Regions from separate parts of the Paenibacillus sp. FSL K6-1217 genome, predicted to be linked through region 2. Evidence: riboswitches for the same ligand, from Rfam matches in the RefSeq annotation. Region 2 holds a riboswitch; each other region holds the start of a gene.

What was found. A riboswitch is a leader RNA that binds a small molecule or an ion and turns the genes downstream of it on or off. The one in region 2 is predicted to bind cyclic di-AMP.
Positions count from the first base shown of each region.
Region 1: linked by a shared signal. The riboswitch ahead of MHH28_RS07365 (APC family permease) and the one ahead of MHH28_RS23225 (C40 family peptidase) in region 2 are both predicted to bind cyclic di-AMP.
Region 3: linked by a shared signal. The riboswitch ahead of MHH28_RS25405 (hypothetical protein) and the one ahead of MHH28_RS23225 (C40 family peptidase) in region 2 are both predicted to bind cyclic di-AMP.
Region 4: linked by a shared signal. The riboswitch ahead of MHH28_RS06765 (hypothetical protein) and the one ahead of MHH28_RS23225 (C40 family peptidase) in region 2 are both predicted to bind cyclic di-AMP.

Region 1 is NZ_CP150271.1:1,712,385-1,719,999, forward strand. It holds gene MHH28_RS07350 (FecCD family ABC transporter permease) at 1-904, opposite strand, end outside; gene MHH28_RS07355 (FecCD family ABC transporter permease) at 913-1,974, opposite strand; gene MHH28_RS07360 (ABC transporter substrate-binding protein) at 2,125-3,150, opposite strand; gene MHH28_RS07365 (APC family permease) at 3,330-5,147, opposite strand; cyclic di-AMP (ydaO/yuaA leader) riboswitch at 5,277-5,436, opposite strand; gene MHH28_RS07370 (disulfide oxidoreductase) at 5,663-6,097, opposite strand; gene MHH28_RS07375 (DsbA family protein) at 6,094-6,849, opposite strand; gene MHH28_RS07380 (ATP-binding protein) at 6,943-7,615, opposite strand, start outside.
Region 2 is NZ_CP150271.1:5,238,157-5,245,771, forward strand. It holds gene motB (flagellar motor protein MotB) at 1-571, opposite strand, end outside; gene motA (flagellar motor stator protein MotA) at 555-1,355, opposite strand; gene MHH28_RS23205 (hypothetical protein) at 1,559-1,852, shown strand; gene MHH28_RS23210 (4a-hydroxytetrahydrobiopterin dehydratase) at 2,065-2,340, shown strand; gene MHH28_RS23215 (c-type cytochrome) at 2,472-2,828, opposite strand; gene MHH28_RS23220 (GNAT family N-acetyltransferase) at 2,956-3,441, opposite strand; gene MHH28_RS23225 (C40 family peptidase) at 3,696-4,187, opposite strand; cyclic di-AMP (ydaO/yuaA leader) riboswitch at 4,192-4,334, opposite strand; gene MHH28_RS23230 (C40 family peptidase) at 4,732-5,160, opposite strand; cyclic di-AMP (ydaO/yuaA leader) riboswitch at 5,227-5,365, opposite strand; gene MHH28_RS23235 (hypothetical protein) at 5,578-6,411, opposite strand; gene MHH28_RS23240 (M1 family metallopeptidase) at 6,421-7,615, opposite strand, start outside.
Region 3 is NZ_CP150271.1:5,743,257-5,750,871, reverse strand. It holds gene MHH28_RS25430 (ThuA domain-containing protein) at 1-132, opposite strand, end outside; gene MHH28_RS25425 (SDR family NAD(P)-dependent oxidoreductase) at 212-934, opposite strand; gene ytxJ (bacillithiol system redox-active protein YtxJ) at 1,164-1,490, shown strand; gene MHH28_RS25415 (glutaredoxin family protein) at 1,487-1,729, shown strand; gene MHH28_RS25410 (hypothetical protein) at 1,838-3,169, shown strand; cyclic di-AMP (ydaO/yuaA leader) riboswitch at 3,384-3,553, shown strand; gene MHH28_RS25405 (hypothetical protein) at 3,687-4,142, shown strand; gene MHH28_RS25400 (hypothetical protein) at 4,223-4,369, shown strand; gene MHH28_RS25395 (hypothetical protein) at 4,666-4,872, opposite strand; gene MHH28_RS25390 (class I SAM-dependent methyltransferase) at 5,079-5,708, shown strand; gene MHH28_RS25385 (stalk domain-containing protein) at 5,806-6,438, opposite strand; gene MHH28_RS25380 (hypothetical protein) at 7,078-7,615, opposite strand, start outside.
Region 4 is NZ_CP150271.1:1,577,071-1,584,685, forward strand. It holds gene MHH28_RS06750 (FAD-dependent oxidoreductase) at 1-723, shown strand, start outside; gene MHH28_RS06755 (suppressor of fused domain protein) at 892-1,635, opposite strand; partial or broken gene MHH28_RS06760 (3'-5' exonuclease) at 1,817-1,951, shown strand; gene MHH28_RS06765 (hypothetical protein) at 1,971-2,438, opposite strand; cyclic di-AMP (ydaO/yuaA leader) riboswitch at 2,644-2,807, opposite strand; gene MHH28_RS06770 (arsinothricin resistance N-acetyltransferase ArsN1 family A) at 3,355-3,849, opposite strand; gene MHH28_RS06775 (arsenite methyltransferase) at 3,871-4,677, opposite strand; gene MHH28_RS06780 (MarR family winged helix-turn-helix transcriptional regulator) at 4,736-5,185, opposite strand; gene MHH28_RS06785 (ArsR/SmtB family transcription factor) at 5,320-5,646, shown strand; gene MHH28_RS06790 (arsenic transporter) at 5,757-7,052, shown strand; gene arsC (arsenate reductase (thioredoxin)) at 7,074-7,493, shown strand.

The DNA of each region.
Region 1 (7,615 bases), 3.5 Mb from region 2:
GCAGCAGCAGGGCTCCAATCAGGGCAGCCGCAGGCAGCATGATCTGATGGCGCGGGCCGACCAGCCTGCGGGCCAGATGCGGCGCGATCAGTCCGACAAAGCCAATGCTTCCGCTTACCGATACACAGGCTCCTGCAAGTGCCACCGCCGCCGCCAGCAGCCACCGCCGTTCCCGTTCGAGCGGCAAGCCCAGTCCCTTGGAGAGCTCATCGACCAGGTTCAGCACATTGAGCACCCGGGCTTTGTAGAACGCGAAGGGCAGCAGGATTACTATCCAGGGCAGCAAGGCCAGCACAAAGCGCCAGTCTCCGCCCCAGATTTTGCCGGCCAGCCAGATGGCGACGAACTGATAATTCTGCGGGTCCAGTCTTAACGACAAAATGAGCTGAAACGCATATATCCCGGCCCCTACGGCAATCCCGATCAGAATCAGCCGCGTAGGCGAGAGCCCGTCGGCCTTCCTGTAAGACAGGAAATAGACCAATGTTGCTGTAAGCGAGGCCCCCGCCAGCGCCAGCAGCGGAAGCACGAAGATAGGAGCTGCTGTAGTAGCCGGTACAAAGGAGATAAAGATCAGTACGGCGAATCCGGCTCCGGCATTGATCCCCAAGGTGGAAGGCTCGGCGAGAGCATTGCGCGACAAGCCTTGCAGAATGGACCCGGCCACCGCAAAGCCCGCACCAATCAGCAGGGAGATCACGATCCGCGGCAGCCGGAAATCAAACAGAATCAGCTGCTGCTGCTTGGTACCGTTGCCGGACAGGGTATGTAGAACTTCGAGCGGTGATAAACGCATGAATCCGGTATTCATACTGACCAGAAACAGAATGACGATAAGCACAGCAAGCAGTGTAAGAATACCGGCATCTCTGGAACGGTGCGGCTTCGCCGGGGGGTATGACATGGTCCTGTTCATTGCAGCTCCCCCTTGCGCTTACTGGCCAGATAGATGAAGAACGGTACACCGAATACTGCAATCAAGGCCCCTACCGGTGTCTCGTACGGCGCATTAATCATTCTGGCCGCAATATCGGCAACCATGACCAGAATACTGCCAAGGACTGCGGAGCAGGGAATAATCCAGCGGTAGTCCACCCCAACGAGATAACGCGTGATATGCGGAACCATTAATCCGACAAAAGCGATCGGGCCCACAGTGGAGACCGCCGCTCCGGCGAGGATGACCACGATAACCATCCCTGTGGTCTGTACCAGACGGGTGCGCTGCCCCAAGCCTGCGGCAACATCCCGGCCCAGGCTTAACAGTGTAATGGAACGTGAGAGCATCAGCGAACCGATCAGGGCTGCCGCGACCCAAGGAGACATAATCTGCAGCTGCTTCCAGCTCGCTCCGCCAATCCCTCCTGCCATCCAGAAGGCGATATCCCGGGAGAGACTGAACAGAATGGCAATACCCTGGCTGACCGCCAGCAGCATGGCACTTACTGCTGCACCGGCGAGAGTCAGACGAAGCGGGGTCAGCCCGGTATGAGAGAGTGAACCGATCCCGAACACCAGCAGCGAGGCCACAGCCGCTCCAATGAAGCAGTACATCATGATGTACGTGAAGGATAACGAAGGTGCGAAGGCAAAGGCCAGGGCCAGCCCAACGCCCGCTCCGGCATTAAGTCCGAGCAGCCCGGAATCCGCCAGTGGGTTGCGGGTCATCCCCTGCATGATCGCACCGGCAACGGCAAAGCATGCGCCGACCAGTGCTCCTGCCGCAGCCCGGGGAATCCGCAGCTCCCGGATGACCTGATGCTGCGGCAGCTCCGGATTGAACCGGAAGACCGCCTCCCATACGGTAGCCAGCCGGATATCCGCCGCACCGACCGATACGGATATCATCAGGCCGAAGAGGATCGCGGCGATCCCCAGCACCAGAATCACAGCCGCGGCAACCGGCCGCGACCGGACAGGCGGGTTCCCTTCATCAGAAGGAGCTTGTGGAGCAGAATGTGTGGATGAAGCCATACGCCGTCTCCTTATCAGAATTATTAGGGATATATAGATGATTATGATTCTCATTATCGCAAAGATATGAATATTGTTCAACCCGTTAATAGACAAAAAAGAGGCAGGCGTTTATATCCCGGGGATATAACCACCTGCACGGTAACAGAGTTATTTTACAAAACTGCTCAAAATATCATCAATGGTCTTGGAATTGGCTATAGGACCGCTGTACAGCCAGCTGGTATCTTTGCTGAATTCGTGGACATTCCCTGCCTTAACGGCCGGAATCCCCTTCCAGACCGCCCCATCTGTAATCTCGGCTCCGTCTGCCTTGTCACTGTTCACCAGAATGATATGCTCTGCAGTCAGCTCGGACAATTTCTCAAGTGAAATCGGATTCCACGGTGCTCTGGACTCCGCAGGAATCTCGGTCACCAGATTCGGGAGCTTCACTCCAAGATCGCCATATAATACTGCACCGCTGCTGCGGGTCTCGTCAACAATGAAGAAATTCTTGGACACCAGCCACAGCACAGCTACGGAATCATCACCGATTGCCGCAGAGACAGCAGCTTTGGCTGAGGCCGCCTTTTGATCATAATCAGCTATAGCCTTCTCTGCTTCCGGAGTCTTATTCAGCAGTTCACCGATCTTGAGCAAGGCTGCGCGCCAGTCACTGCTGACTTTGTCGCCGAGTACATAAGTGGGTGCGATTTTGTTCAGCTGGTCATAGAGACCGTTCTGAACGGAGCCTTCCGACTGGACGATGTGGAAATCCGGCGTGAAGCTGGTGACGGCTTCCAGCGGCAGGTCATAGCTGATCGGCGGAACGTCCTTAAGCTCAGCGGCAAGGTAAGCCTGAGTACCGTTCTTAGTAGACCACTGGGCAACCGGAGTCACGCCGAGTGCCACCAGATAATCCTCCAGATAAGAAGCAATGACACGCTGCGGATTAGCAGGGACGGTCACCTTATGCCCCATGGCATCCGTTACAGTCTTCTCCACGGCGGCTGCGACGGTTGCTGCCGGCGCCATAGTAGCCTCCACCGTTGCCGTTGGCGCGGCAGTTGCTGCACCGTTACTGCCTGCATTGCTATTATTATTTCCACAAGCGGACAGCAGCAGCGTTGTAGTCATAAGTCCGGCCACCGCCAGTTTCCCGCTTATTGATCCTTGCAGGTTGAACGAAAACATTGAATTCCCTCCTGTATGTTGCCTTCATGATTGGCAAAAGTCCTGTTACCTTTACCTTGTCTATACTGATGATATTGATTCTCATTCTCTATGTCAACCAATAACTTAAAATAACGTCAAAACGGCCGTCTCCGCATCAAGCAGAAACAGCCGTTTATCGTTTATATAATAAGGAAGCTTTATTTATGCAGGTGATACGGAACCGTGGCGATTACAATATCCTTCTGATTCATCAGATAAGAGCGGATGAACAAGCTGGTCTGATTATGCAGTACAGCCTGCCACCAGTGCTTGGTTACGAACTGCGGAATCAGGACGGTAATATGATCTGTTGAAGCGGTCTTCCATTCTACCGTATCGATGAATTTCACCAGCGGGCGGATAATGCTGCGGTAGCGGGAGCGCAGGACAATCAGCCGTACTCCGGGGTTCCACTCCTCCCACTTCTGTTCCATCTTGTGAATCTCTTCTTCATCGAACCCTACATATACAGCGACCACATTATTGGTCAAGGACTTCGCATAGCTGATCGAATGCAGGACAGCGCGGGTTACACCGGCGACAGGAACGACAACGGTGCTTCCTTTGATACAAGGCTTGTCGGTAGCCGGACAGATCCGCAATTGGTCGGCAATATTCATATAATGGCGGTGAATCCGGTGGAACACGATGATCACAACCGGCAGGAAGATGAAGGCCATCCACACGCTGGAGAATTTGGTGATAATGAAGATCAGTGTAATTGTTAACGTGGTGAGCATACCGACCGTATTCACGGCGAACTTGCTCTGCCAGCCTTTCGGCTTCGTTCTGTACCATTGGACCATCATTCCCAGCTGCGACAGCGTGAACGGAATGAATACCCCTACTGCATATAAGGGAATGAGTCCTTCCGTATTCCCGTGAAATGCCGCTACCAGCACAGCCGACATCACGCCGAGGAAAATAATCCCGTTAGAGAAGCCCAGCCGGTCGCCGCGTACCATGAACGCATGGGGCAGATATTTGTCTTTGGCGAACATGAACGCCAGCAGCGGGAAGGCCGAGTACGCCGTATTGGCTGCCAGGAACAGGATCACCGCCGTAATGCCCTGGATGAAGAAGTACAGCCCGCCCCGTCCGAAGGTAGACTCGGTAATCTGTGAGACTACCGTGGCCTTCTCATTAGGCATGATGCCGTACCAGTAAGCGAGCAGCGTAATGCCTGTGAACATCACCCCGAGAATGAGGCCCATAAGCATCAGCGTTTTGGCTGCATTTTTCTCCGCCGGCGCTTTGAAGTTAGGAATGGCATTGGAGACCGCTTCTACCCCGGTCAGGGCGGAACAGCCGGAGCTGAACGCCTTCAGCAGCAGGAACATACTCACGTTCGACACTGCCGAACCAATCTCGGGAACCTGGGCATGAGCCCCGCCGGTTGCATATTTGATGAACCCCGCGATAATCAGCACGAAGATGGAGACGACGAACAGATAGACCGGGATGGCGATGAAGGAAGCCGATTCGGTCACCCCGCGCAGGTTGACAATCGTTAAGAGCAGAATAACGGATACCGCTATAAGTACACTATGATTATGAAGATTTGGAAAAGCCGAAGTGATCGCATCCGTCCCCGCCGAGGCGCTTACCGCCACCGTCAGAATGTAATCCACCAGAAGCGAGCCGCCGGCCAGTAAGCCGGTATGAACCCCAAGATTGGTCTTGGCCACGATATAGGCACCTCCGCCCTGCGGATAAGCGAAGATCGTCTGCCGGTAGGACAGAATCAGAATGGCCAGCAAGCCCAGTACGGCTAATGCAATTGGCAATGAGTACCAGATAGCGGTGAACCCGGCGGCCACCAGTACAATCAGAATTTGTTCTGTTCCGTAGGCTACAGACGAGAGCGCATCAGAAGACAGAACAGCCAGTGCTTTCACCTTGGATAACTTTTCATGATCGAGTTCGTTCGACTTCATCGGACGCCCGATCAATAGTCGTTTTACCTTGCTTACCATTGTAGTAACAGTTCCTCTCTTGGTTAAGTTGAAACGGGGTTTCCGTGCGCTGTTTTCATAAGTGGATTTCATAAATGCAGGCAACAAAATAAGCATACGGAAATGATCCGCATGCCTTAGAGTGCATGGTCATTATCCCACTAGTGGCTTACGAGGTTAGCTGGCGGATTCGGACTGTGGTAGCCCTACGGTTACAGGCCCTTGCGGCCTGACCGATTCACCCCTTTTGGCCTTGGCCAAAGTGTGGTTCCCCCGTTTTTCCTTCCGGAAAATTCAGCGCATATTCAACTTCTCACAAGGACTAATATTAAGCTACAATACGTCTTCCGTAAAGCGTGGAAACAAATGAAAAAAGAATGAAAAGAACTCAAAACAACCAAATCCATCATCCGGTATGTCCTGATCTTTCATTCTCTTTCATTATCCCTGTAACACGTGATTTTACAGGGTTTTTGCTTATTATTTTTTGCTAAAATTAAGGGTATTCTCTTCTCTTCCTTCTGCCCGGCAGCTTCTTACTCCGCGTCCTCTTCTTTGCGGCCGTTCCAGAGCAGAATGGAGATTAAAGCAAAGGCTATCAGTGCCAGCAGAGGGATCGTTATAAATCCGAACCAATTCAGATAATCCTTGTTGCACGGTACGCCGATGGTACAGGGAAGCACCTTGCTGAGCGCCGGTATTTTCTGCTCCGCATAATGATAAATAGAGATGCTGCCGCCGATCAGACTGAGGGGGAGCACATAAGGAATGATCCGCTTGTCCGCCCGGTAGGTGGCGATCCCCAGCAGGAACAGCTGCGGGTACATGAAGATACGCTGGAACCAGCACAGCTTGCAGGGCTCGTAATGAAGGACCTCACTGAGATACAGGCTTCCCGCTACAGCAACCACACAGACGAACCAAGCCAAGTAGAGACAGTTACGCCGGCAGAAGGCAGAGAAGGCGGTCATGGGGTAGTCGCAGCTCCCGCTGCTGCCTGGATCTTGGCGTCAATCTCCTCCATATCGAACGGCTTCTGCACCTTGATGCCGTTCACGAACAAGGAAGGCGTATTCGTTACGCCCGCATCGGTGCCGGCCTTAATATCCCTGTCCAGCTCCTTCTCGTAGGTGCGTTCATCAATATCCTTGCGCAGCAGGTCGTAATCCACTGGCAGCTCCAGCTGCTTGGCGAGACTAACCAGGAAGTCAGGCGTAGCCCATTCTTTGTCCTCTGCACCCTGATTCGCATAGATGGCATCGAAGTATTTCCAGAAGGCTTCCTGATTCTGGTGATAGACCGACCGCGCAGCCAGTGTGGCTGTTCTGGAATCCGTACCGAGGAAGGCCAGGTTCACGAAATAGAAGGCTGCTTTATCCTGATCCACATACTGCTTAACGATCTGCGGCTTAATCCCTCCTGTAAACTGGGCACAGGCTGGGCACTTATAATCGCCGAACTCGACAATCTTCACCGGAGCATCCTCCTTGCCAAGCCGCAGCATTTCACTGTAATTGAAGGCCAGCGGCTTACTGTCTGAGCCGGCAGGCGAAGAATCCTTCGAAGCCAGCATGAATAATCCTACAAAAATAATGATGACGATGGCTACCGTACTCACGATCAGAATTCTCGTCTTCTGCTTCTGCTGCTCCAGCTCTGCCCTGCGCTTCTCCTGCTTGCTCATTTGAGGAGCCGTGACATGGTTTTTTTTCGTTTTGCTCAAAGAGAGTTCCTTTCCGTCCTCTGGACTGTCGTGATAAAAGAATAGTTACTTTCAAATTATATAATGTTCACTCTCTTGTTGGCAATCGCTGTATTATACAGCCTCGTTGTCCTCCGCCTTCTCCCCGTTCCCTGTATCCTTGCCGAAGAAGACCTCCGGGGAATCCTCCAGCGACTGCAGCCTGATTCTGAAGAAGAACTGCGTGCCGCCTCCCGCTGCCGGCTCTGCCCAGATCTCTCCTTGCATCAGGTCCACCAGCTTCTTGCAGATCGCAAGCCCCAGACCCGTGCCCGGGTATTTGCGGGTATGCGACCCGTCCACCTGGGAGAAGGACTGGAAGAGCAGCTGCAGCTTATCCGGTGAGATGCCAATGCCGGTATCGCGCACCATAAATTGCAGCGCCTGAGCGGCCTCCCGGACGCCATAGGACTCCACCTTAACCGTCACCGTACCAGAGGGCGTGAATTTCACAGCATTGCCGATCAGGTTGATCAGAATCTGGCGGATACGCTTAATATCCCCGGTGTACTTGTCAGGAAGGCCCTCTTCAATCTCCAGCTCCAGGGATAACGGCTTGTCTTGTGTGCTCACTATGAACAGATCCACACAATCCTGAAGCAGTGACTTCAGCCTGAAGGTGTCCTTGTTCAGGGTCAGGCCATCCGCCTCCAGCCGGGAGATGTCCAGAATATCGCTCATCACCTGCAGCAGCGCGTGGCTGCTAGTGCTCTGAAGCCGGAGGAGCTCCAGATGCTCAGGATTAGTG
Region 2 (7,615 bases):
TGGAGATAGGAACATTATCCGTATGTCCTTGCACCAGCACCTCATAATCGGGAAATTGCTGCAGCATGTTCGAGATCGACTTGGCCAACTGGCGGGATTCGTCCTTCACCATAGCCTGTCCCGAAGCGAACAGGGCATTGTCGCTAATCGTGATCATCAGCTGGGACTGATTCAGCTTCGTGCTGAGCAGATCGGTCATTCCGTTGTTCTTGATGTACTGGTCGAACTGCTTCTTCAGCTTCTCCAGATCCTCCTGCTCCTTGGCACGGAGCTTGGATAGATCGGAGGTTCCGGTGTTCTTGGCGATCACGCTGTTCAATTTATCCTGCTTGCCCTGGTCCAGCTGGGTGCTGGTCGGAGAATCCGAACGGTACTCCAGGACACCGCCGCCTCCGCTGAGCGCTGAATTGAAGGCTTCAGCCATTTGCTGGAACTTCACGGCGTCCGTAGCGCTCATGGCATACATAACCAGGAACAGCGCCACCAGCAGGGTCATCAGATCGGAATAGGGAAGCAGCCAGGATTCATCGGCATGCTCTTCATGTTCCTCATGCCTAGTCTTTTTGCTCACTGGAAGCCCCCTCCTTCTCGCTCAGCTTGGCACGCTCGGACGGAGTCAGGAAGACGGACAGCTTCTGGTTAATGGCGATGGTAGACACCCCGGACTGAATCGAGAGCAGACCCTCCACCATCATCAGGCGGACTTCAATCTCGCGCTTTGAGATCCGCTTCAGCTTGTTGGCCATCGGGTGCCACATGACATAACCGGTGAATATCCCGAGCAGGGTCGCAATGAAGGCGCCGGCAATCGCGTGGGCCAGGACGTCCATGTTACTCATATCGCCCAAGGCGGCAATCAGCCCGATAACAGCCCCGAGTACCCCCAGTGTAGGTGCGTACATCCCGGCCTGGGAGAAGATCAAGGCCCCGGCCTTATGTCTGTCTTCCGTGGCATGAATATCTTCCATTAATACATCACGGACGAACTCCTGATCGTTGCCGTCTATAATCATCCGCATGCCGTTTCGGAGGAAGGCGTCTTCAATCTCATCGACGTTGGACTCCAGGGCAAGCAGCCCTTCACGGCGGGTGATGGACGCCCATTCCATGAACATCGTAATGAGTTCAGGCTTACCGACCATCTTTTTCTTCACAAACAGGATCTTCATCAGCTTAGGGAAATTCTTGACTTCCGACATCGGAAAGGCCATGAAGATTGAGGCAGCCGTGCCAAGAAAGATAATGACATAGGCAGCGGGGTTGTTCAAGCTTGCAAGTGGAGCATGCTTGAGTATCATCCCCCAGATTACAGCGACAAGACCAAAAACCAGGCCTAGAATTGTTGAGATTTCCATTTATGCACCTCGTCCATGAGAATTAAGAAGTGATCGACTAACCGCGTAATTCGTCCTTGAACCGCGGGAGAACACTCTGTTCGTAACCAAATCACGTATATTCTTCTTTATCGACATCATTCCCTTTTTTGTGAAGTGATTTTTTCGGCTATAATAGATAAGGTAGGTTATTATTCATCAGCGAAGAAAACGGAGTGATTGATGTGGGAGTTAAGCATGGCAGAGATTACGGTGAAATTCTTGTGGAACTGACAGGAGCCGTTGGAAGGATTGCAGACGGGTACATTTTTTTTGAGATGGAGCCTGAAGAGTGGATGAATCTGCCGGAGGAATCGAGGCAGGAGGTCTGGGAGGCGCTTGCGGAAGACCTGTTCTATGCGCTGGGCAATGAGCCGGTGATACAGGTTGGCAGCGGCGTTGTCATGTACGATAAAGAAACACACCGCATTAATATTCTGCTTGGCGATGAGGATCTGGCTTCGGTCGTTCTGGTATAAGCGGGAGAAATTGCGGCAGCGGGTTTGTCCCGGGCATCCGGCCATGTTAAAATTGGAAGTGGAGTACTAATCGCCGGGATGACAGAATACACTTAATCAAAAAAATCTTTGGCCTGGCACATCCCTTGGACTTTCAGAAGCTGAGGGATGTTTTCGTTTGAAGCAGAAGAGCAGGCTCTTTGAACAGTTAACTTAGCAAGGGAGGAAACGAATTGCAATTTACAGAGGAAGAACTGCAGGCGCAGATCGGCAAGCTTGAAGGCTGGAGACTGGAAAGGGATAAGCTGGTACGCAAATATATGTTCAATGAATATATGAAGGGCATTGCTTTTGTGGATGAGGTGGCTGCCATTTCGGAAGCCTTTGACCATCACCCGCATATCACCATTGATTACAAGACCGTCGTTCTGCGGCTGGCTGTAGATGTGGAGAAGCTCGATCTCCGCCAGGCTCGTGAATTCAATGAAGCATTCGAGAAGAACCGTTAGAGGACAAGGTCCTTAGGGAGACAACAGGATCATTTGAATGAATAGAAATGCCCGTGCGAGGATTATTCGTAATCCTCGTCACGGGCATTATGCTTAGAAATGAAGAGTCTGGTATGAATACAGTCACCGGGTTATTTCTTCTCGGCCAGCCATAAGGCTACGTTCGCAATCTCTTCCGGGGCCAGCCTGTCTTTGAAGGAAGGCATCTGTCCGCGGCCCTTGGTAACAATGCTGTAGATCTGCGGCGCATCATGTGAAGCGCCCTCTTGCTGCAGGCTGGGGCCCGCCCCGCCCTGAAGCTGGTCGCCGTGGCAGGAGATACAATTGGCCTTCACTGTGGCTTCTGCGGCCGCAGCGTCCAGCACAACCTCCGGCATCGTCGGTTTGTTCTCTTCCGCCACCTCGGATTTACCGGGCAAGGTAAACATTAAGATTACTGCAAAGGCACAGGCGGCAAAAAACAAACCGCTCATGATCCATTTCTGCATCTGCATCCGTCCCTCCATGTAAGCTGCTGTCTCCATTATAGCGGATGGTGAAGCGTTATCATAGTATTTGTGTCAAAAAAATGAACTCAAATGATCCATTTATTTGAAAATGCCGTTGCCTCCGGTGCTATTCCTCATAGACCATGCAATAAAAAGGCTTATTGCCGGTCGGGGTCCGGCGTTCATAGGTATCCGTTATGGTGAAACCGCATTTCTGGTAAGCGCGGATGGCGCGCTGATTCCAGGTCAGCACTTCCAGATCGATCTCACGCTCCGGGTAACGCGCCCGTGCCGCCGTAACAATAGCCTTCATGAACAGATGCCCCATTCCATGGCCGCACAGATCGGGCCGCATGCCGACTCCAAGCCGGACTACCCCCTCCATCGGGAAGAGCTGGGCGAAGCCGCACAGATCGCCTTGCCCGTTCATTACGGACACATATTGCTCCTGTCGCAGCTGCGGGTCCCCGAACTCCACGCCCAGCGCCTGCATCTGCTCCCAGGACATCCAGCCGTAAATATTATACGGAGCTTTGTAGGTCCAATCACAGATCTCAGCGGCGTGCTGCGGCTCCATAGGCACAACGTAAAAGGTTAGCGGAGAACTGATCATTAGGGAGGTCTCCTTCCAGCGGACATATATTCATCTTACTATTAATTATATACAAAAACAGCCATTTTCGACGCAAAATCCTTGGGGAAATACGGAAACTTGACAAACGCCAAAATATATTTTCCGAAAGTGCAGAAACGGTGTTTACCAAATATAGAGCGGGGTAAGTAATTTTATAGACAAAAAAAGCCCTTCTCCTAAGATTTCGGCAAAAATCTCGGAAAAGAGCGTAGGTTACAAAGTCTTATTCTACCTTATTCTACATCGTCGTTGTCTTGGGAATCGGATGCTACATTCTTGAAGGCATCTGTACTCATGATTCGCTTGGCGCCAACGTAGCGGTTGACGTAATAGCTGTCACTCAGCGAACTGATGGTTACACCACGGGATGATGAGGCATGGGCGAATTCGCCGTCACCGACATAAATACCGACATGGGACACACCTTTACCGCTGGTATTAAAGAATACAAGATCGCCCGGTCTCATCTCATCACGGGACACGGCAGAACCCATCTGATACTGGGAACCGGATTGATGGGGCAGGTTAATGCCGATCTTATCAAAAACATACATTGTAAATCCGGAGCAATCAAACCCGTTAGTCGATACACCGCCGGACACGTATTTGGTTCCGATGGCTTTGTCGATCACTTTATCCATTTTGGAATCCGCGAAAGCGCTTCCTGCTCCGATGGTGAAGATAATGGACAAGCTTAGTACTGCGGCTGCTAGCTTCTTCTTCAAAAGTAAATACCCCTTCCAATGCCTACGAGGTTAGCTTAAGGGTTCGGTTGAAGGTCCCCTATGACCCCTCTTAGAATAGGAGGTCAATTCACCCAAAGTGGTTCCCCCGTTTCCCTAACTTATTAGGGAACTCGGCACGACTGTTGATTAGGATTAGCTGTTCATTCAATACATGACAAAACCTTTGTTAAAAGCGATTCAATAATTACAAAAATGTTACTAAAAGATCACTGCGATAATTGTAACAAAGTCGAAGTCGGTTGGCAATCACTTATAACATATTAATTCATCTTTTTTGCTGTTTTTTAGAGTTATAGCCCTTTCGGCAGACCCATATCTATGCGCTGGAGTTATTTTATATGTTCTTTTCTTTGTTTTTGCAGGAAAATGCTGTTTCAAGGCTGTGGATTCTGTGTAAAAGGTAGAATAAGGAAAAGGAAAAACCCGGAAATGATTACGGCAATAATCATCCCGGGCTCGTATAAGTTACAATTAGTTGTTAGAGGCTGAAATATGCGGGGTATGCTTCAAGGGTGGTTAAGGCTCAATCGTAAGCGACAGCTTGGTAGGCTGTTGTGCTCATTACCCGTTTGGCGCCAACATAGCGGTTGGCCCAGTAGGACTGGCTCATCGAACTGATGGTAACACCGCGTGAACTGGAGGACTGTGCGAATTTCCCGTTTCCGACATAAATTCCGACATGGGAGACTCCATTACCCAGGGTATTGAAGAACACGAGATCGCCGGAACGCAGTTTGCTCTTGGATACAGCTGTTCCCACTTTGTACTGTGCTTTGGAGGTACGCGGCAGAGTAAGCCCGACATTCTTGAACACATATTTGGTAAATCCGGAACAATCGAAGCCGTTGGTGGTCGTGCCCCCGGTTTTATATGACGTTCCAATGGTTTTGGAAATCACAGTATCCATCTTGGAATCTGCGAAGGCACTGCCTGCTCCGAGTGTGAATACCATTACAAGACCCAGTGCTGCTGCGGTGCATTTTTTCTTGAAGTTCTGAAAATTGTGACTAATCAAAAGATGTACTCCTTCCAGGGCCTGCGAGGTTAGCTTAAGGATTCGGTAGAAGGTTCCCCTATGACCCCTCTAAAGCGAGATCAATTCACCCAAAATATGGTTCCCCCACTTCCCGGTGCAGGGAATTCGGCGTGTTATGCACCAGAACAGTGACTTATCGGCATCGATTAAATTGCAATAGTTACGGAAGATTTTGCTTGAAAGATTACAAGTTTGTTACTACTAGTACAGCCATCATTGTATCAGAGGATTTATTCTTTTGCAAATGCTTTTGTCCCTCACCCCAAGTAAAAAAGAGTCCTGCTCCCTGATGAGGGGCCGTGACTCTTTTTAGTATGCCATCTTGGCAGCTAATTATTGTGGAAATGATTTACTGGACCAGAGGTGGTACTGGGCAGCTATTCCCCACATATTGAACAGTGTGGAGGGCAGCGGAGCTGCCTGGCGGAGCATAAGGGCCGGCAGCCCCGGATACAGCAGCGCAGAAGCACCGCAGAGGAGGAGCACAGCCAGACTGCCCGCTCCCAGAATGACGGATATCCCGATGGAAGGCAGCAGCACCTTAAGGCAGGTCAGCAGCGAGGAGAACATGCCGGTACCGGCGGTATAGCCGAATTGCATATAGAGCAGAAGCTTGCGGACAAGGAAGAGATAGAGCAGCCAGCCCAGCACATAAGGCACGAGCTTCAGCAGGAGCTGGACATCGAGAACGCCGCTGAGCAGATGACGGTACATACGCGGCAGCAGCCAATAGAGCGGGAGGAGGGTCAGCATCCATTCGGCGAGGCTGAACACCAGCACGGGCAGCCCATATTTTCTCATTCCGGGAAAAAAGAACAGTCCCCGCGCGCCGTCGCGCTCCTGATGAAGCTCATGCAGCAGCCCCGCACGGATAAAGGGGGTCAGCAGCAGCCGGAGCACTGTCAGTGCCAGCAGCAGCCACAGCCAGTGCTGGACGGCCGGATCGGTGCGCAGGGCGGTCTGCCCCTCGATATAGTACAGCAGCCTGCCTATACCGCTGCCCCCGGCATTCGCATCCGGGTAGCGCAGCAGGACAGGGACCACCGCGCTTTTAACGAATTTGTACAGGAAATATCCCCAGAACAGCCGGTAGATAAACAGCAGAATCAATATATAGAACTGCTCTTTCATGCTGATCCAACCGCGGGCAATTGAACTTTTCACCATTCCTTCACCTCACCAGACAAGAGTTCCGAGCAGGGTTTCAAGCAGTGTTGTCGTGCTAAGCGTCCAGCGGGAGAGTGTGCGCGGCTCAAGCTCCGCCATTCTGAAATTATTAAGATGTCTGCTCTCCAGCAGAATGGAATGCCCCGGATCGATCTCTGCAGAGACCAGCGGCGCTTTATACGCTAACTCAAAGGAGGTAGCCTGACCCTCGCCATTCCAGTATTGCTGCACGGTGTATCCGTCCGAGAAGGTGAACTTAACGGGGACATCGGGATACAGACTGCCCTTGTTGCTTACATCGACCACCGCGTTATACCGGAGCCCTCCGCCGTCGCTGTTGTCCCGCTGGACCGAAAGCCTGATATCGTCAACTGCGAAGTCGGGTGCGCCTCCGCTATAGACATACCGCTCAAAATAAGTCTGCCAGGATTGCTTGGTCACTTTCTCCACAACCCTCTGGAAGTCGGCGGTGGTCGGATGCTGGAAGCGGTATTTGCGGACATAGGCGGCGAGGATGGCGTCCATATTCTTGGTCCCGGCTATGCGCTCGATATCCTTCAGCACCAGCTTGCCCCGGATGTACACATTGCGGGTGTAAGCATCATCGCCGGTGTATTTCCAGGTCTCCAGCTTCAGCGGCTGTGAGGAGGAGACCAGGCTGGACTGCAGCGGGAGGCTTGCGGCAACGCCGTATTCCTGTTCCATCAGCCGGTCTTCGGCATAAGAGGTGAAGCTCTCATCAAGCCAGGCCTCTTCGAATTCATTACTGGCCACCAGGCCGTAGAAGTACTGGTGCCCGATCTCGTGGATGATCGTGCGCTCAAGAGAAGTGCCCGGTGAGGTGCCCGTGGCGCCGAAGGCGGTAATCAGTGTGGGATATTCCATTCCTCCGGCCCCATTGCCTGACTCCGGCGGGACAACAATGGATAAGGTGGAATACGGATAAGGCCCGTACCATTTGCTGAATGCCGTCAGGGCAGCCTCGGCCGCCTGGAAATAGCGTTCCTGAAGATGCTTGTGCAGCGGGTCCAGATAGAGCTTGATCTTCACCCCGGGCACCTGCGGCGCGGAGAAGGCCTTCTCGGCAACCACGAAATCCGGGGATGCAGCCCAGGCGAAGTCGTGGACATCATCTGCATAGAACTGATAGATCTTGCGGCCCTTGACAACCTTGGCGTCCCTCACCGGAAACCCGGTTGCGGCA
Region 3 (7,615 bases), 510 kb from region 2:
TCCGTAATCCTCCGTCGCACTCACCTGGAACTCCGGTTGCAGGAGCTGCTCCAGCTCACGGTCCACCCCCTGGAAGGGATGATACTTCACTTCGGTATAGCTGCCGAACGCCAGTGCTTTGAATGAAGACATGATATACACACCTCTCTTTTGCCAAGTTAGCCTGTCCTGAATGTTCCTATCGCCCCTGATGCGTTACCGTCCGCTGCTGTCACCAGGGCCAGAGCTTGCCGTCCAAATCGATATATACCGGCTTTTCCGCCAAATACTTCTTATGGTTATGCACAATCGTCATAATCTTATCCGCCGATTCTTCAGGAGTTACAGGCGCCTCTGCATCCTTCTCCCCGTTCATATAGGTCTGCAGCCAGCCGGGATGGACGACCATCACCTGTCCGCCCATCGCACGCAGATGATTGTGCAGCAGCGAAGACTGCATATTAAGGGCGGCCTTCGACATACAGTAGCCGTACATATTAATCCGCTTGTTCCGCCCGATGCTGCCCGCCTCCGAGGAGATATTAACGACCAGACGCTGCCGGCCTTGCAGCAGTAAGCCCATCAACGCATTGCTCACCCTTAGCGCACCCAAGGTATTCACATTATAAATATGCGCCATCGCTTCATCATCCATATCCACGAGCACCGAGGCATCATCCGAGCGGTGGATAATCCCGGCGTTATTGATAATGATATCAAGGTGGCCTGTACTCCCGGCAATACTCCGCGCTGCTTCCTTCACGCTCCCTGCACTGCCAATATCAAGCGGGACCAGCCTCAGACTATCCGGGTATTGCGCTTTCAAAGCTTCCAGTGCCGCCAGATCCGGCAAATACTGTCCGGCAAACACCATGTATTTACTCTCCAAAAGAGAGCGAACCAGGTACAATCCGAGTCCACGGTCAGCACCGGTAACGCAAGCAACCCTTTTCATGAGCTCCCCCCCTCATATCTGCATGATTATGCACCGAGCCTAGGTTCATCCCTCTCACATTAGCATGGCCGACGGCCGTTAACAACATCCTGCAAGGGAGGGGCAGGCTACGCTGGACTTTACTTTTGCTTTAATTTTGAACTATGTTACAATCATGATTAATAGTTGTTAACAACACAATTGTTGACAACAGGTTTCATTAACTCTTACTTAGGAAGGTGATCCTACGATGTCTATTCAACAAATCCACACTAAGGATGAACTACAGCAATATATCGGGCAGCCCGGCAAAAAACTGCTCTTCAAGCACAGCACCACTTGTCCGATCAGCGCCAAGGCCAACGAGGAATTTCAGGCCTATGCACAGCATTCCGATACTCCTGCAGCCGTTGTCCATGTGATAGAAGACCGTTCTGTCTCCAATCAGATTGCCGAGGATTTCGGGATTAAGCATGAATCTCCGCAGATCTTCCTGCTGGAGGACAGCGAAGTCCGCTGGAACACCTCACACTGGAAGATTACCCAAAAAGCGATAAAGGAAGCAGTGGAGCAATGAGCGCGAACGTAATAGTCTATTCGACCACCGGCTGCAGCGAATGCAATCAGGTCAAGCAGCTGCTGGAGAGCAAGGGGATTCCCTTCGAGGTCCGGGATGTGATGACCAGCTCCGTCTATCAGGAAGAGGTCGAGCAGCTCGGCTTCATGGGCATTCCAGTCACCGTATCCGGGGACCGGGCGGTCAAGGGCTTCAATCTTCCTGAGCTTCAGGAGCTGATGGATGCTGCTGTTCTGTAATATACACAAAGGTGCTGTCCTCTCAACAGGAGCAGCACCTTTTTTGTTACGATTCATAGATGTTGAAATTGTATATTTATATATATCTGGAACAGGAGGATTGATCATGTGAAGTGGCTAGAAGGCGATGTTGCCGCCAAATGGCGCAAAGAAGGTCAACGTTATGCGGCCGGCGTCAATCAATATGTACATAAGGGACTGACTGAAGGCTGGGACAACGCGGGGAATGAGCCAGCAGAGGATACACGCGGGGCCCATGCCGCCAAAATCTATAAGATGATTCGGAGAGCTAACGAGCACAAGGAGCTTGCTGAGCTGCGGGAGCAGTTGCCGGCGGCAACGTGGCCGCTGGCCGGGCATTTTCAACATGAGATGCAGGCGATTCGCGGTATCCATTTCATAAGTGACGATGAAGTGGTGTTCAGCACCGGCTCACCCTGGGAGAACAATGCAGTGATGGCGGTGCAAGAGGATGTGATCTCCGTATTTAAGGAGTTTAGCCTGGTAGGGGCATCTCCCGACAATCAGTTCTATGCGCTGGCAGGCACGCAAGGAATTACCATTCTGCAATCCATGAACAGCGCATTACAGGGAGAAGTAGTGGCCGAGCTTTCGTGGCGGGAGCTGAATGGAACGATTCAAGCGCTGGACCCGGACTTTACCGTTTTGAACATAGACCGCCTGGATCAGGAGTTACCCTTGGAGCAAGTCATTCCTTTTAACGGAGGACAGGCGTTATTGCTGGTCACCAGCCAGGGAATTTTCCTGGTAGAGCATTCGCCAGAGAAGCCGTTGAATGTGAAATTGCTGCATCCTGATCTCGAAGAATATAAGGAAGATGAGCTGGAGCATATCGGGATTGATATGGCGCATGGCGCCGTTTCTCCGGATGAACGATGGATTGCCTATGGCAGCCAGGGCAGTGATCATCTTTTATATGACACTACCACAGGGCAGGTTCACTTATTCAACCCGGAATCCAGTTATCCGCACTATACTCTATTTACGAAGGACCAGCGCAGCGTATGGTATAATGCTTGCCACTTCTACAACGGAGCTACCCTTGCCGTGCCGCTTGAACATCTGGAAGTTGGAAAGCCCGCGGCAGACCAGGAATATCCAGTCGTGAACGAGGAGGCGCGGGTGTATGCGGCGGCAGCGCTGAAGGACGGTGTTGTGATTGGCGATGCCTATGGCTACTTGAGGCTCATTGATACAGAGGGGCAGGAGCTGTGGCGTTATTATGCCGGAAGCACCATTTCAGGGTTAGCTGTCAATCGGGATGAGACCTTGCTGGCCGTGGGAACTTACGGAGGGATGCTGCACTTCCTGGATCTTCATGCCTCAGCACGCAGTGACTATGAAATTACAACAGGAACGGTTCGTGAGGTCAAGCGGATCATTGCCTGGAAAAAACAGGATATTCCCCTTTGGTGGTGATCTGACAACGGCCTGCAAAAATAAAAAACGGCGATTGCGCGAGATAAATGGCAGATAATCTGCTACATATATGAGTTTTGGCTTCCATATGCATAGCCAGTCAGTCATTTGCTGAAAACAAGGCGAATTGCACTCTTTTCCATTTTTACAAACCCCCTCCGAACAGAGTATGATTCGTGTTGAAAGCATTTGAACACATTCATGAAAATGAGCATATGCATGCACGCTGAATTTCCGTCATGTGGAAAACGGGGGAACCATCCGGCCGTCAGGCCGACTTGGGGTGAATCCGAAGGAGAATGCCACGCGCAGGTCTCCGGCAGGTAGGGCGACTCTCACCGTCCGAATCCGACAGCTAACCTCGTAAGCGCCAAGAGAGAGCCCTGATCCGCCACGCTTTGTGCCAGGCATTTGAAGCCTGTGACCCACAACCGCAGCAGAGGTCCTCCTCTGGCCTGCGGTTTTTTGCGCGCTCGAATGAACGTAACAGTACAGATCCAGGAAGGAACGTGACCACATGCCTGACCCCTTATCGCCCAAGGCAGCTACCGCTGCCGGATTCACCCACTATATCGAACAATATAGCGGTTCTGTCTATGCGCTTAGCTGCCTGCTGCTGGAAAAAGGCGCCCGCGCCGAGCAAGCCGCAACCGCCACCTTCGTGGCCCTCCATCCACTGTGGCTGAAGGGCGCCCTGTCAGGAGACGCCGCTGCTCCGGCTGCCTACAGGGAGTGCATCCGCCAATGCGCCGTGCTGGCGCGGGACCGCAGCCGCTGCTCCGCTGCCCTGCTCTCCTGGGAGGATCAGCTTGCCAGTGCCCTATGGTACGGCATCCAGCTCCCCCTGACCGAGATCAGCCAGATCCTGGAGTGCAGCGTCCCCGAGCTGAAGGCCCGGCTTAGAGGTATACGCGAACAGATGGCAGCCGCACATTCAGCACTGCCTGCTGTCCACCGCCCTTCGGCGGGTTGAGACTGGGATGGGAATAACGCGGGATACGCGGGCTATAGGAAAGAGTGCGGCAGAAGGAGATGGCTGTGGGGAATCAGGGTATGGAGGCGGCAGAAGGAGATGGCTGTGGCGGAATCAGGGTACGGAGTCGGCAGAAGGAGATGGCTGTGGCGGAATCAGGGTACGGAGTCGGCAGAAGGAGATGGCGGGCGGGCTGCGGACTACAGATCCGCTATTTCGGCAAATGAGACTATTCTGAAGTCCGTGCGGACTGAGAGGCGCTTATTTAACCCATTCCGCCTCATTTTCCGCTCCACCCAGCCCGTTAACGTCCTCTCAGTCCGCAACGGGGAGATAATCGGTCTTTTTCACAAAATAAGGGCCTCTGAGTCCGCCTACAAAACAAAAAAGCATCGACATCCGCCGCGACTTAGTCCTTGACTCTCAGCACCAGTACGCACCCATACTGTGCCTGGCTCACCTTACATAGCTCAACCATCCCATGAACTGATCCTGTCTTCGCCAACCGTTCAGTACATAGAACTCAGCTCTTGCCTTTCCCGCTCTTTCCACCCTTACCGCCCTTGGCAAACCGCCAAAAGGCCATACAGCAGCCGAGCAGGCCAACTCCGAGCAGAAGGGTCTGTAACGCCCCCAGCCAAGCCGATTGATCCGACGGGATCAGGCTGCTGATAATGATGAGCAGGATCGAGGCCGCGACCAGCACGGGGGTTTGTCTACTTTTCTTCACAATCATTCACCACTCCTAAAGACTAATACTATTAAGGTACACTATCTGTCGGGGTTTAACCAGTTTAGGTGGGGTTGGCTGCATATGACCTTCACACAATTCTATCCATTGGCGAGACGCAGATATGAACTGCATTGCAAACCAAGGTTATTATAGATATAATATATCTATAATAACCTTTAAATTCAATGTAAGGAGCGACAACGATGACAGAGTTCTGGGAATCCAGTTTTATAGAGAAACATACGATGTGGGGATTTGAACCTGCTGACTCGGCAATCCTGGCCAAGGATTTTTTTATTCAGCATAAGGTGAAGGACCTGCTTATCCCCGGGATAGGCTATGGCAGGAATGCACAGGTTTTTATGGATCATGGGATAGATGTAACAGGAATTGAGATCTCACAAACGGCGATTGGTCTGGCGCGGCAGCACGGGCTGGATATGCGTATTCATCACGGCCCGGTAGCGGATATGCCTTTTGACAGCAAACTCTATGACGGTATATTCTGCTATGGGCTGATTCACTTATTGAATCGTCGTGAGCGCGGGAAGTTTATTCAGGATTGTTACAATCAGCTGAAGCCGGGCGGATATATGATCTTCACAGCCGTCTCCAAAAAAGCCCCGATGTTCGGAAAGGGCATCCCCCTGGATACAGACTATTATGAAGTCATGGACGGCGTGAGAACATTCTTTTATGATGCCGGCTCGATTACACAGGAATTCACAGGCTACGGCCTGATGGAGTTCTCAGATATAGATGAACCCCATAAGCATGCGAGAAACAAGCCTCCTATTAACTTCTTGATTATAAAATGTAAAAAGGAAGGGTAGCGCCCTCCCGCTCCCCTTCATTCTGCTAATGTGGACAAGCCCGTCCGCCTCTGCTGGCGAATGGGCTTTTTTTAGAGGATTAGAAAACCTAGACTAATTAAATACCAAAGCTCGTTCCAGGGAATAACGTATACCGATCCAAATATTTAGTGGATTTAGGCACTACTTTTACCGATTTAATTTTGTTGTTTTCAAAGATAAAATCCCATTTTTCTACTTTCACCTTATAATTATCCTCTGCAGTCACTCGTTGAACAATTCTGACAGTCAGCCCAATATCTGATCTTGCAACTACCTTCATATCCACAATAGTTGCCAAATTGTAAGTTCCCCCGGGAAAAGATTCTTTGTAAATATCCGTTTTAAAGTTCGGGGCCACTAAAGCATTAGCCTCCGCAACCGACCTCTCGTCATAGGCCATAATCCACTTAAATGCTAAATTCCGTCCAAATACATAGGTCGTAGCATCTGTTTCCATTTTGAAATTCGGATCTGAATCTACGTATACATTTTTAGCTTTATTATCCCACTGAATATCGACACCAAGCCCCTCCGATACTGCACGAATAGGGACGTAAACGGACCCACCAATTATTTTGGGCTGTATGCTTGATTTAACTTGGTTACCATTGACGAAAATTTTGGGCACCGCAGTTGCTGCATAAGCCCCCGCACTGAATACAGTAGTAAAAAGAGCCGCACTAATTCCAATCTTTGTCCAACGTTTCATTATCATTCGCCTCCAAATTTATATTCACCTGTTTAGACGCAATTAATCCCCTCTATGTTACTATTAAACCAAAATATTCATTGAATTGGTATATTTTAAAATAATTTTTTTGTTTTACAATCAAAAAAGACTGCCCACAAAAAAAAGATGCCATTGAAAACCTTAAGCATTCATTCGTGGTGAAAGCTCTCTGAATTTCCATACTAACTAAACCTGAGGAGGAAACAACATCGTAACGGGTCCGTGTTTGATTTCGCTATTTCGGCTTCAATTTTATATTGTTCTTTGGTCTTAAATTAATGGTTTTACTATTCTGAAACATGGTCTGCTCTAAATGATCATGGCTATTTATCCTCACTGAATACGTTTTTCTTTTTGCACCTTCCGTATAATAATCCTTCTATCATCGAGCACCATTTGCAATTTTAAACATCAAAGAAGGGCCCGATATACAGGCTCAAGATAAAGCTTTGCTGCTGAGGAAACATGAAGACCACCAACCTTTAATTTGATCCTTTAATTAATCGAAAAGAAGAGACATTCTCTTCAAAAAAATGAGGAGAATGTCTCTTGGAGACGTTATTGGACTTTTTCAGTGTCCTCTAAAAAAGAACGGTCTCTTGTTGAAAACTTTTCAAATTACGAACGTACGATAAAAGCAATTGGCGAAGAACTACCACCTGCAGTAGTAAGCTGAACTGGAACAGTAATAGATTGCCCATTAGAAAGGGAGAAACCACCAATTTTCACAGCTTCGTTATCTCTAGTTTTGCTAATACCATAAACTGGATTACTACCCACCTTTACTGCCCCTGCATAAAGTCCACCACGTGGATTTAAATAAAGATTTGCAGTTTTAGCACTGCCGGAGGAATTCGTAATGGTAATATTAACCTTATAAATGCCGCCGAAAGCAGGTTCATTCGCAAGCGGCCCCGGAAATACTGAATTCGAACCGTTTGCAGGATCTTCTTTACCCAGAACGGCTACGTTACTAGAAACACCAGTGCTTCCAATTGTCAGTGTGATGTTATTCCCCTGTACATCAGCGTAGCCCCAAGTACCTCTAGGATGTGTACCATTTGGAGCAATAGGATTACCCGAATGAGTATTAAGAGCCGCAGATGTGCTACTTGATGCCACAGTACGAAGTTTCGCAGCCATATTACCAGCACTG
Region 4 (7,615 bases), 3.7 Mb from region 2:
TCAAGTGCTGAGACGCACAGTCACGATCTGAAACATGCGATCAACAAGGCGAAGAGTGAAGGGCGGTTGCGCGTCGCAAGAGATTGGGCCGGTATTTCCTGGATAAACGATCATACGGCTGGCTTCAATTTCGGGCATGTATTCGGGATTGACGGCTCCAATACGGATGATCTGACCCGCGGAGCAATCGAAGGCCGCGCGCTTGTTGAACACATTACCGGTTGGCTGCGGGAAGCGATTCCCGGATTCGAAAACGCTTTCCTGACGTTGACGGGCGAACAAATCGGCATTCGGGAAACCCGCCGGATCATCGGCGATTATATCATCACCGCCGACGATTTTCTGGCGTGCCGTTCGTTCCCGGACGATATTGCCCGAAATGCCTACTTTATTGATATTCATATGGCAAAGCCTACGAGCGGCATGACGATGGTACGTCTATCGCCGGGAGAGTCACATGGCATTCCTTATCGCGCCTTGCTTCCGGTTGGTATTCAGAACGTAATCGTAGCCGGCAGAGCGATATCAACCGATAGAGCGGCCCAAGGCTCCACCCGGGTCATGCCGAATTGCTTTGCCATGGGCGAAGCCTCCGGTACGGCCGCGGCGATTCTGACCAAGACGGGCACGCGGGAAACGCGCAGTATCGACATCACGGACCTGCAGCGCAGACTTGTCCGCCAAGGCGCATGGTTAGGAGAGCAGATTAATGAGCGGTACTAAGAAATAAAATAACCCCACAAAGTGGGGCTTTAGCGTAGGTGGTGACTCAGGTACTTTTGCGGGGACCCCAAAACATATAAATTCTATTAAAAAAGGCTGCGCCCAAAGTCATATCCTTGACTTAGGCTCAGCCTTTTAAAGCTGTTTCTAACCCGTTCATCCGGGCAGTTATTTACAAGCGTTGTGTCTATTCGGATTCAGAATGAGGAAATCCTCCGGAAGCTCGAACAGCTTGGCCATCAGCTCGTCCATCCCGGACTCCAGCTTGAATTCCATTTCCTCCCGGAACAGCGGAACCAGGAAATAAACCTGAACCTGATTGCCGTCTTTTGTATGGACGGTGCTAACCTCTTCCGGCAGAGCATACAGGATCACGCCGGACAGCTCAGTGTTATCCGCATAAGGCTCGTAATCCTCCGTGTTGGGGATCGTATGGCCGTAACCAAGCCAAGTTTGATACATATGCGGGAACCGGGCCAGCGTCTTCATCAGCCGGATGGGCCAATAGTTCTCCACGGCTTCGAAATCCTCCTGCGTAAGCGGCCAGTCCGCCGGCAAAAACATCATCAGCTCCGCGCGTTCCAGATGCTTGTACTCTTCACGGATCTCCTGCGGGAGCGTCATGGGCAGATCGCTCATCCCATTGGTGTACAGCACCCGGTATGGCTCATCAGGTGTCGCTTCCATAATATTCACATCAATATGTACGATGTCTGAAATCAGCTCATGGAACACGCCGCTTTCCCGGTTTGGAAAGACCCGATTAAAATGTTCGTTTAAATCTTCCATGTACAAAATATTGGCGGGAGGTGTAATCTGCTCCTCATCCGGAGCGTCATAACCATAAATGGTGGTACCGTCTTCCGATTTGCCCATGGTTTTGCCGCCAAACAGCTTTTTGAAAAAGTTCATGTCTTTGCGCTCCTCTGTATGGGTTAAAGTGCGAAATGAAAATAGATGTATAAACCTCACTTGGAAGTATAACAAAAGACATAGGCCCGGAGCGATGGGTCTATCGATTCGAATTTCAAAAGGAGCAGATATGAACTATATCATTTTTGATCTGGAAGCCACCTGTTGGGAAAATGACCGCAAGCGGGGCGTAGGCATGGAGAGAGCCTTGACTATGCTTGAATTGCCGCTTGAAGGTACTCACCATAGAGGTATCGATGATGCCAAGAACATTGCGAAAATCTTCGTTAAGATTTTTGACCAATTGGAGTTTTGATAATTTAAATTGATCATGTCTATAGCAGTGAATAATAGGATACCGATTCTGCAAATAAAATGGTTGGATTCAGATGACTCTTCACCGTATTAATTGAATGGATTCTTTGCTCTGTCCTTTGATGGCGATACCGCTCCGATCCGGCTCCTACCTTCATTCGGATTTGGTCATTTTGAATGAACATACTATCGAGTGCAGTCTTGATCATGTTAAGTTGATTGGGAGCCCATTCTTGTCCGTGCATCCGGACGTATTCTGTGGCTTCTTCTGCAGTACAATGACATATCTCTTTCAGAAAAGAGCCCCATTTGATTAAATCCACCGCATTGTCACCCGCACAAAGAATGCAATTCCCATAGCTGATCTGTCCTCCGAAGGTTAACTTCAACACCCCATACCAGCATCCGTAAGGCTCTGAAATATGCATGAAGGAAGGGCGGCAGCTAAATGCGAACAACTCGATTCGTGACAGTCTGGCGTTAATCATGAATAATGCCTCCTAGGTTGTCTATAGATTTCATATAACGCTGTAGATTATGGGTCTGCTCAGCTGTGGCTACATAGGCTGTCAGTTCAGCTTCATTCTCACATACAGCAGCATGCTCAAGCCAAACGGAATATTTGGTTTTCTGTACGATGGACAAGTGTAATGGAAAGGTTTTGCGGGATCGCAGCAAAAAAGCATGGTTAATGCAGGCTCTCTCCAGTGCTTACGAGGTTAGCTGACGGATTCGGACAGTGAGAGTCGTCCTACCAGTGAAGAGTTCAATCTTCTTTGGATTCACCCCATTTCGGCTGGCCACAGCCATTTGGTTCCCCCGCTTCCCGCCTGACGGGAATTCAGCATTTGTTAAAAGGAATCTTACGCTGAGCATCACTGTTTGTAAAATGCTGAAAGGTCTCTAGGAGACTAAATAAGACTCTATAGGATATAAAAATGAAGAAAATCCCTTGTAATCTCGCATTCATCCCCGATTTTCTGAAGTTATCGCGTATTTATTAACTTTTTAATGCAACCTAAATGGGGCTAAATGAATCTTAATGCTTCTTTAATCATGATATTAAGATCAGATATAAAACAGTGAGGTGAGTAACATTACGGAACAACGTGATACCCAAAAGCTAATAATTGAACTCTGGAATGAAGGCGATCTAGATTTACTTCGCCAATTAAATTCGCCAGAGATGATAGTACACTATGGAGGTCCGGAAACTGAGAAAAACTCCTAACTCGCCATAAACGCTATACTGAAATCGCACAAGAAGGTAAAGGACGAATGTTTAAGATCCTCCTGTTTCCTAGCCCGATATGCGGAGCCTCCATGAAAGTGAGATTGTAGGAATAGATCAAAAGGAGAAGTTCCTCCGTTTGCGGGTGGAACTTCTCCTTTTAATCTTCATTTTTATAGTAGCTTCTCCATAATCATCACATCAATAAACGCTCCGTCCATCACTCCTTGCTTCTCAAATACACCAACCTGCCGGTAGCCCATCTTTCGATACAATCCTTGACCACTCTCATTAAACGGAAAGGTAAAGAGAACAATTTTATAAAAGCTATTTTCCTTTGCTACCTTGTGTAAGGACTCCAGGAGGGAGCTGCCTACACCTTGCCCACGAAAGCTTCGATCAATATATACAGAAAGGTCAGCGACGCCGTTATACGCGCAACGGTGGGAATATGGGTTCAGTGAGGCCCAGCCCACGACTTCACCTTCGCGTTCAGCAACCCAAACGCTAAAACGGCCTTGGTGATCGTTGAACCATGATTCCATATATAAGGAGTCTTTCGTCTCTGTTTCAAGTGTAGCGATCCGATCCTCGATCCCCTGATTGTAGATACGAAGAATGCTTTGAATATCCTCAGGTGTGGCCTGACGAACAGTTAGTGTACTAATCACATAAACATCCCCTTAAAATTACTTTCTCGCTTTAATTACAGCAGAGACGATATATTGGTCAACGTTCGCACCTGGAACCCAATCTTTGATGAATGTTTTAGATTCGTCCTTTGGCTCAATGCTGATATCAGTAAAGCCGCATTCCTGGAGCATTACCTCCAAATCGGCAATGGAAGAGGCGCCTGAGATACAACCGGAATATAATTCATCCAGGTCATTTTTGATCTCAGGAGGAAGCTCAGCTGTAGTTACGATATCTGATATGGCAAGACGACCAGCAGGCTGAAGAACACGATAAGCCTCACGGAATACTTGCTGTTTATCTGGGGAGAGATTAATCACGCAATTGGAGATAATGACGTTGATCGAATGATCAGCAACGGGAAGATGCTCTATTTCGCCCAATCTGAATTCGGTGTTACTAAACTTACCTTTAAGGGCATTATCTCTTGCTCGACTGATCATCTCAGGTGTCATATCCACACCTATTACAAGGCCTTCATTACCTACCTGCCGGGAAGCCAGGAAACAATCAAATCCGCCGCCACTCCCAAGGTCCAAAACATGTTCACCCGCCTGCAGTTCAGCAATAGCCTGCGGATTACCGCAACCAAGACCTAAATTTGCGCCTTCAGGAGCTGAAGCGAGGTCCTCACTGGAGTAGCCTAACTTAGAAGATATGGCACTGAAATCAGATGTGGAGTCACAGCAGCTACTGTCAGCAGAAGTTCGGCTGGAAGGAGAAGTCTCAACGTTTCTTACAGCAATCTTTTGATAGCGTCCCCGTACATTTTGGCGGATCTGATCATTAGTAAGCTTGCTCATGATTATACACTCCTTAGCTGAAATAATTTGCAATATACAAGTAAAATAGAAGAGAAGGTCAACCTTTTACGGGTGCGCAGCAATTGCTGAGTTTTCCCATAGATTCGTTGAAAAGCTTAATGGACCGTAGTAATGTTTCTACTTCAAACTCACTCATGTGTGAGAAGGCCTCGTTCAGGTATTCATTCATTTGTTGATCAATAGTTGTAGCTACCATTTTACCTTCAGGAGTGAGTGACAGGTTATAAATTCTTCGATCTGAGGGATCAGATGTCTTTTTAACCAAATTCATTTTCACCAGAGATTGAACTTGTCTGCTGAAGGTTGTAATATCTGTGCCAAGTGTTTCGGCGACTTGTTGCATGGAAGGATTGTGACTCCGATCGATCTCATATAACAGATGACTTTGGGTAGCGGAAAGATTACATCCTCCTACGCTACAGCAATCCTTATTGAGTAATCCTAAACGCCGACTCATGATTTGGAGTAGTTCTCTTGGAGTTTCCATTGTTTTCACCTCTTGAACTAGTTATACTGCATTTAGTTGCAAAGTGCAAATATATATTTTGCTTAGTTGATAATTGATGATAAAGGTTTTAGAATATAAGTATTGTCTTATATACGAAGAGAGGAGATTCAAAATTGGATACATTAAATGATCTTGCAGAAGATTTAAAGCTCCTTGGAGATAAAACACGTCTCACAATTCTAATTCTTTTAAAAGAGCGAGAGTGGTGTGTATGTGAATTCGTGGATCTCTTTGACATTTCTCAGCCAGCCGTTAGTCAGCATCTGCGTAAATTAAAAAGCAGCGGATTGGTAAAGGAACAGAAAAGGGGGCAGTGGGTCTATTATTCTTTAAATATAGTAGATAAACCCCATGTTAAAGTCATCCTAAATCTTACCCCGAATGCGAGTGACCTTTTATTGCATTTGAATAAACCGTCTAATGCTGTTTGCTGCGAATGACAGTTTTCTATTGAATATATAAGTATATAATTATATAATGATGCCTGAGATTAAACTTAACTCTTTGAAGGGAGTGCTCGGATGGGTGGAGTTAGACATAAACTGGGGGAATACCATTGGTAGCTCTGGCAAGTCTGATATTTATAGTCACTTTGATTTTTGTCATTTGGCAGCCTAAAAATCTGTCCATTGGATGGTCTGCCTGCGGCGGAGCGTTACTCGCTTTAATTGCCGGTGTCGTCAGCTTGAATGATGTTCTGGATGTTACGCTGATTGTGTGGAATGCCACACTGGCCTTTGTAGCAATCATCTTGATCTCGTTAATCCTCGATAAAATTGGATTCTTCGAATGGGCTGCTTTACATATGGCCAAAGCTGCTAGCGGGAATGGAATGCGGATGTTTATCTATGTCATCATTCTTGGTGCTGTAGTCGCGGCATTCTTTGCTAATGACGGAGCAGCGCTCATTCTAACACCGATTGTGCTGGCTATGGTCCGTGCGCTGAATTTTGATGAGAAAAAGGTTTTTCCGTTCATCATTGCCAGCGGGTTTATAGCAGATACTACCTCATTGCCCCTGGTTGTAAGCAATCTGGTGAACATCGTATCGGCCGACTTTTTCGGGCTAACCTTTATGGAATACGGCGGACGGATGTTAATGCCTACCTTATTTTCCTTAGGGGCAAGCATCAGTGTGCTCTATCTCTTTTTCCGTAAAAGTATCCCACGAAACTTCGATAGCTCCCAGCTAAAAAAACCTGAAGCGGCTATTAAAGACAAGCAGATGTTTAATTTATCATGGTTTGTACTTGCGGTTCTGCTTGCGGGATACTTTGTCAGTGAATTTCTGAACATTCCGGTATCTGTCGTGGCGGGTATCATCGCGATCTTTTTCTTGCTCATGGCAAGGAAAAGTCCTGCTGTCCCCACAATAGAAGTGGTGAAGGGGGCACCTTGGGCCATTGTGTTCTTTTCCATCGGCATGTATGTTGTCGTATATGGTCTGAGAAATGCGGGCCTTACGAATGTATTAGCTGACGTCATTCAAGCTGTGGCTGATCAGGGACTGTTCACCGCAACGATGGGGATGGGCTTTATTGCTGCAATCATCTCCTCCATAATGAACAACATGCCTACGGTTATGATTGATGCGCTGGCTATTGATGCTACGCATACCTCGGGACTGATTAAGGAAGCCTTGATTTATGCGAATGTTATTGGCTCTGACTTGGGACCAAAGATAACACCGATTGGTTCTCTAGCTACCTTACTGTGGCTGCATGTGCTTTCCACCAAAGGAGTAAAGATATCCTGGGGCACGTATTTCAAAACAGGGATTATTTTGACCATCCCTACGCTGTTCATCACACTGCTTGGTCTATATATAACATTGACCTTATTTTAAAATCAAAGGAGAATGCGACTCATGGATAAGAAAACCATTTACTTTTTGTGTACAGGAAACTCCTGCCGGAGTCAGATGGCCGAAGGCTGGGCCAAGAAATATTTGAGCAATGAATGGAATGTGTATAGTGCAGGCATTGAGGCTCATGGGTTGAATCCGAAAGCCGTTCAAGCGATGAGTGAAGTAGGTATAGATATCTCAGGTCAAACGTCAGATATTATTGATCCGCAGCTGCTGAACAGCTCTGATCTCGTCATTACTTTATGTGGAGATGCAGCAGATAAGTGTCCCATTACCCCGCCTCAGGTGAAACGTGAGCATTGGGGATTCGATGATCCGGCAAAAGCGCAAGGAACAGATGAAGAGAAGTGGGCAGTCTTCCAGCAGGTTCGTGATCAAGTGGGAGAGCGCATCAAACAATTTGCTGAAACGGGTGAATAGTCACGATAGTGGAGTAACTGCTGCTAATGAGACAGGAGAGAAACTATAATGGTAAATTATCATGAACTGATTGAAGGTAAAGTATAATAGATCTTTTTTGCTAAAATTCCAAATTAAACCCG